One region of the Bacillus sp. JK74 genome, then DNA from elsewhere that is predicted to be linked to it. Evidence: a T-box and tRNA genes for the amino acid it is inferred to sense, from the RefSeq annotation. Region 1 holds a T-box; the other holds one or more tRNA genes.
The links. The T-box of region 1 lies ahead of alaS (alanine--tRNA ligase). A T-box ahead of a tRNA ligase gene usually reads a tRNA of that ligase, here a tRNA-Ala.
Positions count from the first base shown of each region.

Region 2: it encodes a tRNA-Ala, which carries the amino acid that the T-box ahead of alaS (alanine--tRNA ligase) is inferred to sense. The anticodon was not compared.

Region 1 covers NZ_JBSJQB010000003.1:333,217-336,631, reverse strand. The annotation lists gene alaS (alanine--tRNA ligase) at 1-1,771, opposite strand, end outside; T-box leader at 1,852-2,059, opposite strand; gene ACWJJ5_RS11830 (AI-2E family transporter) at 2,103-3,164, opposite strand; gene ACWJJ5_RS11825 (amino acid ABC transporter ATP-binding protein) at 3,383-3,415, shown strand, end outside.
Region 2 covers NZ_JBSJQB010000001.1:15,389-18,803, forward strand. The annotation lists gene ACWJJ5_RS00075 (response regulator aspartate phosphatase) at 1-602, opposite strand, end outside; gene ACWJJ5_RS00080 (hypothetical protein) at 923-1,126, shown strand; gene ACWJJ5_RS00085 (hypothetical protein) at 1,250-1,378, shown strand; gene ACWJJ5_RS00090 (hypothetical protein) at 1,493-1,756, shown strand; tRNA gene ACWJJ5_RS00095 (tRNA-Ala) at 1,933-2,005, opposite strand; gene ACWJJ5_RS00100 (undecaprenyl-diphosphate phosphatase) at 2,133-2,963, opposite strand; gene ACWJJ5_RS00105 (AI-2E family transporter) at 3,055-3,415, opposite strand, start outside.

The DNA of each region.
Region 1 (3,415 bases):
CGAGTGAACCCGCTTGGTTGACATGTGTGCCGAGAACGTCTTTCAGCGCCTGGTGCAGAAGGTGGGTTGCTGTATGGTTTTTCACCACGCCGCTTCTCATTTGATCTTCAACTTCAGCCGTCACGCTTGCGCCTTTTTGAATCGTGCCGCTATCCACCGTGCCTTCGTGTACATGCTGACCGTTCGGAGCTTTTTTCACGTCCTTAATGGTTACGACAGCCTGCTCGCTTCTCAGCACTCCTCTGTCACCGATCTGTCCGCCGCTTTCAGCATAGAAAGGCGTTTTGTCGAGAAGGATTTGGACGGTATCCCCTTCCTGCGCCTCGCTGATTAATTGACCGTCATGAAGAAGCTCGATTACCTTCGCTTCAGCTTTTACGGAATTGTAGCCGACAAACGTGCTTTCTGCAGTAATGTCGCGCAATGCGCCGCCCTGCACCTGCATGCTTCCTACATCTTGGCGCGCATTTCTCGCCCGTTCACGCTGTTTTTCCATTTCGGCTTCAAAGCCTTTATGGTCAACCTTCATTTGCTCATCTTCCGCGTATTCCTCCGTCAATTCAACCGGGAATCCGTATGTATCGTACAGTTTGAATACGTCTTGTCCGGAGATGATGCCGCTGCCTTTTTCCTTCTCTTTCTTTATCACGTCGGATAAAATGGCCAGACCTTCGTTTAATGTTTCATGGAAGCGCTCTTCCTCCGTTTTGATGACTTTGGCGATAAACTCTTGCTTTTCTTTCACCTCCGGATAGAAAGCGTCCATAATTCCTGCAACAGTCGGAACCAGCTCGTACATAAACGGACGGCTGATACCGATGGTTTTCGCGTATCGCACCGCCCGGCGCAAGAGGCGTCTCAGTACATACCCGCGCCCTTCATTTGACGGCAGAGCTCCGTCGCTTACCGCAAATGCGACCGTTCTGATATGATCGGCGATCACTTTAAAGGCCGTATCCTTCACTGCATCCTTTCCGTAAGTATCTCCGGAAATACGCTCTGTTGCTTCAATAATCGGCATAAACAAATCAGTGTCAAAGTTTGTCGGGACGTCCTGAATCACGGAGACCATCCGTTCAAGCCCCATGCCCGTATCAATGTTTTTCTTCGGAAGCGGTGTGTACGTGCCGTCCGGGTTGTGGTTGAACTCTGAGAATACCAGGTTCCACACTTCAAGATAGCGGTCATTTTCGCCGCCCGGATACAATTCAGAATCTGACAGATCATTGCCGTATTTCTCGCCGCGGTCATAGAAAATTTCTGTATTCGGTCCGCTCGGGCCTTCGCCGATATCCCAGAAGTTCCCTTCCAGACGGATGATTCTTTCTTCCGGAACGCCGATTTTTTCCGCCCATAGCGTATAAGCTTCTTCATCCTCAGGGTGAACCGTTACAGACAGCAGCTCCGGATCAAAGCCGATCCACTTTTCGCTCGTTAAAAACTCCCAAGCCCACGTGATGGCTTCTTCTTTAAAATAATCACCGATGGAAAAATTTCCGAGCATCTCAAAGAACGTGTGGTGGCGCGCCGTTTTCCCCACATTTTCAATATCATTTGTGCGGATTGATTTTTGCGCGTTTACAATTCTCGGATTCTCCGGCACAACGCGGCCGTCAAAGTATTTTTTCAGCGTCGCAACGCCGCTGTTGATCCATAATAAAGACGGATCTTCATGCGGAACCAATGAGGCGCTCGGTTCAACGGCATGGCCTTTTTCTTTAAAGAAATCTAAAAACATTTGACGCACTTCAGCAGAAGTTAAGTGTTTCATCTATATTCCTCCTTATCACTACCCGAAATTCTCTTTTGCGACAGCAAAAAAGCTCTCTCCCTATGCAAACCATGCGTTCACACAGGGACGAGAGCTGTCTCGCGGTACCACCCTGATTACAGGCCGAAAAAGGCCTGTCACCTTTCATCCCGTAACGCAGGATTGCGGCAGCCTTTAACTGCACTCAGGATTAGCTTCGGCCGATCTTCTGCTGAAGCTCCTTTCAGCGTATCGGAGCTTCTCTCTTAAACAGGGCTTCGGCGTACTCATATCCGTCACTCGAGATTCGTATGTATTCTACTCGAAATTATAGACAAGCAGAACCCGAATGTCAATGTTCCGTCCTGATCCGCAAAAAGTGAATGGCCGTCACTTTTAAAACGGCTGCCGCCGGAACAGCGAGAATCATGCCGGGAATGCCCGCGAGCTCCCCTCCGGCAAGAAGCGCAAGCATGATCACGACGGGGTGCATCCTGAGACTTCGCCCGACAATGAGCGGGCTCAAAATGTTTCCTTCTATAAATTGAAGAATAAAAATCGTGACGATTACGATGATCACAGCCTTGGAGGAAATCGCCAGCGAAAGGAGCAGCGCCGGCACAGCGCCGATAAACGGACCGAAATACGGGATGACATTCGTAATCCCGATGGCAAGGCCCAAAATCAGCGGGTAAGGAAGCCCGAACAGCCAAAATGAAACGCCGGCTATGAACCCGAGCAAAAAACAAACGAGAAGCTGACCGCGGATGTAATCACCGAGAGAGTCGTCCACATCCCGCAGAAATTCACTCCCCCTTTTTCTCCAGGATTTCGGCGTCAAATACCAGACCGTCTTTTTCATAACGTCTATATCCTTCACCATATAGAACACGAGAAAAGGAATCGTCGCCGCGATCAGGATATAATCAAGCATGAAACGGATGCTTCTGATCGTGCTTTCAATCGTGCCGGCAAGAAACGTTTCTGTCTGCTGAATCATTTTGTCCATCCGATGGTGCATGCCGTCAGGCCAATGATCCGTGTGATTATGCAGATGCCTCAGCATGCTGTTGTAGTTTTCGGCCAGACCGGGAATGCTCTCAGACAGATCCTGCAGCTGTTCAATTAAAACAGGAACCCCTTTATAAACCCCCCAGCCGATTCCGCCGAAAAACAGGCAATAAATCAGAAGCAGGCTTAAAGTTCTAGGCATCCCTTTTCTATGAAGCCATTCAGTAATCGGAAGTAAAAGATAAGCAATAAATACTGCGATGAATATAGGAATAAAGAGAGATTTTATAACAAGCCAAATGGGAGACCATAACATATCGAGCATGCAAAAGACATACACTGTTAACAAAACGAGCAGACATACAGCCGTCCACATTAAGAGCTGCAGCGGTTTTTGAAGCATGACGTTTCACCTCTTGCTTTATCTTTTGACAGAAAGCCGGAATTATTCCCGTTTCATAAACTCCGCCTTATGACGCAGACCTCTTGACGGAAATAATTATCAGAAATTACGAAATAATCTAACTAATATTCATAAAAGTCTGTATAACCATCGTAATGTGTTAAAGGATTTCAAAACTGTCCAGTCAATATGACTCATGTTTTTTAAGGAGGATGGCCATGATTTCATTTCAGGATGTAAATAAGCACTAC
Region 2 (3,415 bases), on a different contig from region 1:
TGCGGCTGACTCTTCTCATAACGCTTAAAATCAATATAATTCCCTGATATAACAAATAGACATTGAATTTTCCGGACCTTATACAACTCATACTGATCGTAAATATCGAGCGCTTGCTTTACGTGATGCATGGAGACGTGGCTTTGTTTCATACCGTAATATGCTTCAGCCAGTTTAAAATGAAACTCCGCTCTCTCAATTTCATCATGCACATGAACGAGTTGTTTTTCAGCCTCTCTATAAAAGCCGATCGCCTTTACATACTGCTTTTGATCAAATTCATACATGCCGCGGAAAAATAAAGAGTAATAGCACAGCAGGCCGGAAATTCCTTTATTTGATGCTTCGATTTTTTCCAGCAGCTCGTCAATTGTCGGTCTCACACGGGTAGTCACCGGTTCTAAATAATCCAGCATGAGCTGATGGCGGAATTTCATGAGGGTGTAGTAAATCAGTAGATACTCGTCTTCTTCCATCTCATTTATTTCTTGTTCCACTTCCGCTTTCAAAATCTCCGCATCCGGAACACTGAACTGACGTATCATTTTGTACCATTCATTAATCTTAACGCCAACCTCCGATGACGGTAAAACAGAACTCACAAGGCCACTCCTCCTTTTATATAATATTCTAACATTTCCATAATATGTTTGGACGAAAAAAAACCGCAATTTGTTTGCAGTTGCCAGATTACTTATTTTCACATAACTGTTGGAAACGTCCATTCTATTTGCGATAATAAAACTAATGTATGGGGAATATAAATGGGAGGGATTAAGGATGTGTCATTTAAAATGAGCCTTACTTTATCACTCAAATGTTTTAAGCTGTATGAAAATGTGTACTTTGGGATAGCGTTTATAAGTAGACTCTCTACAAGTCTACTTTATTTTTTTCTCATAAATAAACGAGGTGAAAATCAATGGATGGTATAGAATTTTTAGAAAATATGACACGACTCGGAGTACTCATTTTGGTGTTCTCAGGATATGCTGTTTATTGGAAATTAGGTAAAACAAAAAGAGAGCGAGGGCTTACAAAATTTGAAGCTTGTCTTAGGTTCTCTGTCATGTTCGGTATATTAGCTTGGGGGGGTTCGACTCTTGCTTTGAGTTTATGGTCATAATCTTTTTTGTCGATATTTTACTTATCCTGTCTAAACAGATTAAAACTAGATAAATGTACCCTTATTTAGAAAAATGTGTTACCGTGTAGTTTCTTGTACAAGTTTCTAAAAGAGGAAGTTATAATGTTGAAAAGATTAGTTTTTCTGGCGTTGACCCTACTTCTTGCTATTGCTACAATAGCGCCAACAGTTTCAGCAGAGGAAGAGAACGGGTTAGATGGATTAACTAAAGAACAAATTGAAAAATTTTGAAAAGAAGTTGAGTACATCTTTACTAAGATTGTAATTTTTGAAGAAGAGACAGGCTACACAGTTAATGAGGATGAGCTTGAAAAGTCTCCTTATACCAAAGGTCAAAAAGAGGGTATGATCGCTTTCGCTAAATATATGAATAAGGAATATAAGTATGCAAGTGTCCAAAAGAACACTGTTCGAAGATGCCTTGAAGATGCTATTGGTATCTCTAAAGGAGCATTAGATAAAGTTCAAAAGGCAATTGAAAAAGGAGATTGGTGGACAGTATTAGAATATCTGGGCAAATTAGGCGTAGCAATTTCTCCACCAGTATTATTTACATTCTTCCTGTTCTGCGGTGCTACACCAGCAAAGGTTGCTCCGCAAGAAAATTGATAAACAATAAAGCCGCCTTTAGAGGCGGCTTCTTCAATCCTAATTGAAGGCGAAAAGCAACTAAACTTCCTCAAAATAAATTTTTCGTCCCCAAATTGTCCCCAATTGCTTTTTTGGGCTATTGGCTCTGTTCCTGACAAATAAAAAAACCCTTATAGAATAAGGGTTTAAAGGTATGGAGCCAAGGGGGCTCGAACCCCTGACCTCTACGCTGCCAGCGTAGCGCTCTCCCAGCTGAGCTATGGCCCCGTGCTGTAACGTCATGTTTTATTATAGACGACTCTTCTATGAATTTCAAGCAGAAAATTCAGTTTGCTCATATTTTCCTGAGACGTTTTTCGAACATAAAAAGAAGACCCTCCGGGGGCCTCTTCGTTTATCGCACGAGCATGATTAAAATGATGCCGAGGATGACACGGTAAATGGCGAACGGGACAAGCTTAATCCGGTTAATGAGCCGAAGAAAAAATTTGACGACTAAGAGGGCGACGACAAAGGCGCAGATAAAGCCGACAAGAAAAAACGGAATCATGTCATAAGAAAGACTGCCCCAGTATTTCACCAGCTTCAGAAGGCTTGCGCCCGCCATAATCGGAATGGCCATAATAAATGTGAAGTCTGCGGCTGCCCGGTGATTCAAGCCGACAATGACACCTCCGGCAATCGTTGAGCCTGAGCGGGAAAATCCGGGCCATAAGGCGAGACACTGGAATAATCCGACACAGAAAGCCTGTTTGTAGGTGATTCTGTCCACCGTATCGATCGTTTCTTTCCTTTTATTGATCCAGTCCGCTATAAGCATAAGCACAGCTCCGGCAATTAATCCGTAAGCGACCGTTCTGACGGAGAATAAATAGCGGTCAATGAAATCCTCAAATAAAAAGCCGAGCACCGCCGCCGGAACAAGACCGACGGCGATTTGCGAGATGGTCAGCCTGTATCCCTTCCGCTGATCGCGCGTGACGTTTTTTTTGAGGCCGAGTAAATGTAATATCCGATCCTTAAACACAATGGCCACCGCCAGAATCGAACCGAGCTGAATCACCACTTTGAAGGAATTGGCGGCTTCCGGATTCATCAGGCTTCCGGATTTCAGCCAAATGTCATCCGCTATGATCATATGTCCCGTGGAAGAAACCGGCGCGTATTCCGTCAGCCCTTCCACGATTCCCAAAACGGCTGCTGTGAACATCTCCCATAGTGTCATCCCATTCTTCCCTTCATTCATCATTTACAAAAGAGAAGCTCTCCTCTGAAGGAAAGCCTGTCTTATAATAAATATCATGTCCGTTCCAATTTTATGACTTCGATACAGCATCATTTTTTTCTTCTTCATATAAATGCGAACGCATTTTGAACCAATCAAACAGATGGGTCGTGACCACTTTGATGACCGCATACCCCGGGATGGCCAAAATAATGCCGACAACCCCGAACAGCTTTCCGGCGGTTAAAAGAACAAAGATGATGGTAATCGGGTGAATGTGAAGATTTTTCCCCATGATCTGCGGCGAAATTAATTTACCTTCCACGAGCTGGACAACGGTCCAGACAATCGCAAGTTTCAGCAGCATAAGAGGCGAAGTGACCAACGCGATAATAATCGCCGGCGTGATGGCAATGGTCGGCCCTAAATACGGAACAACGCTCGTACAAGCG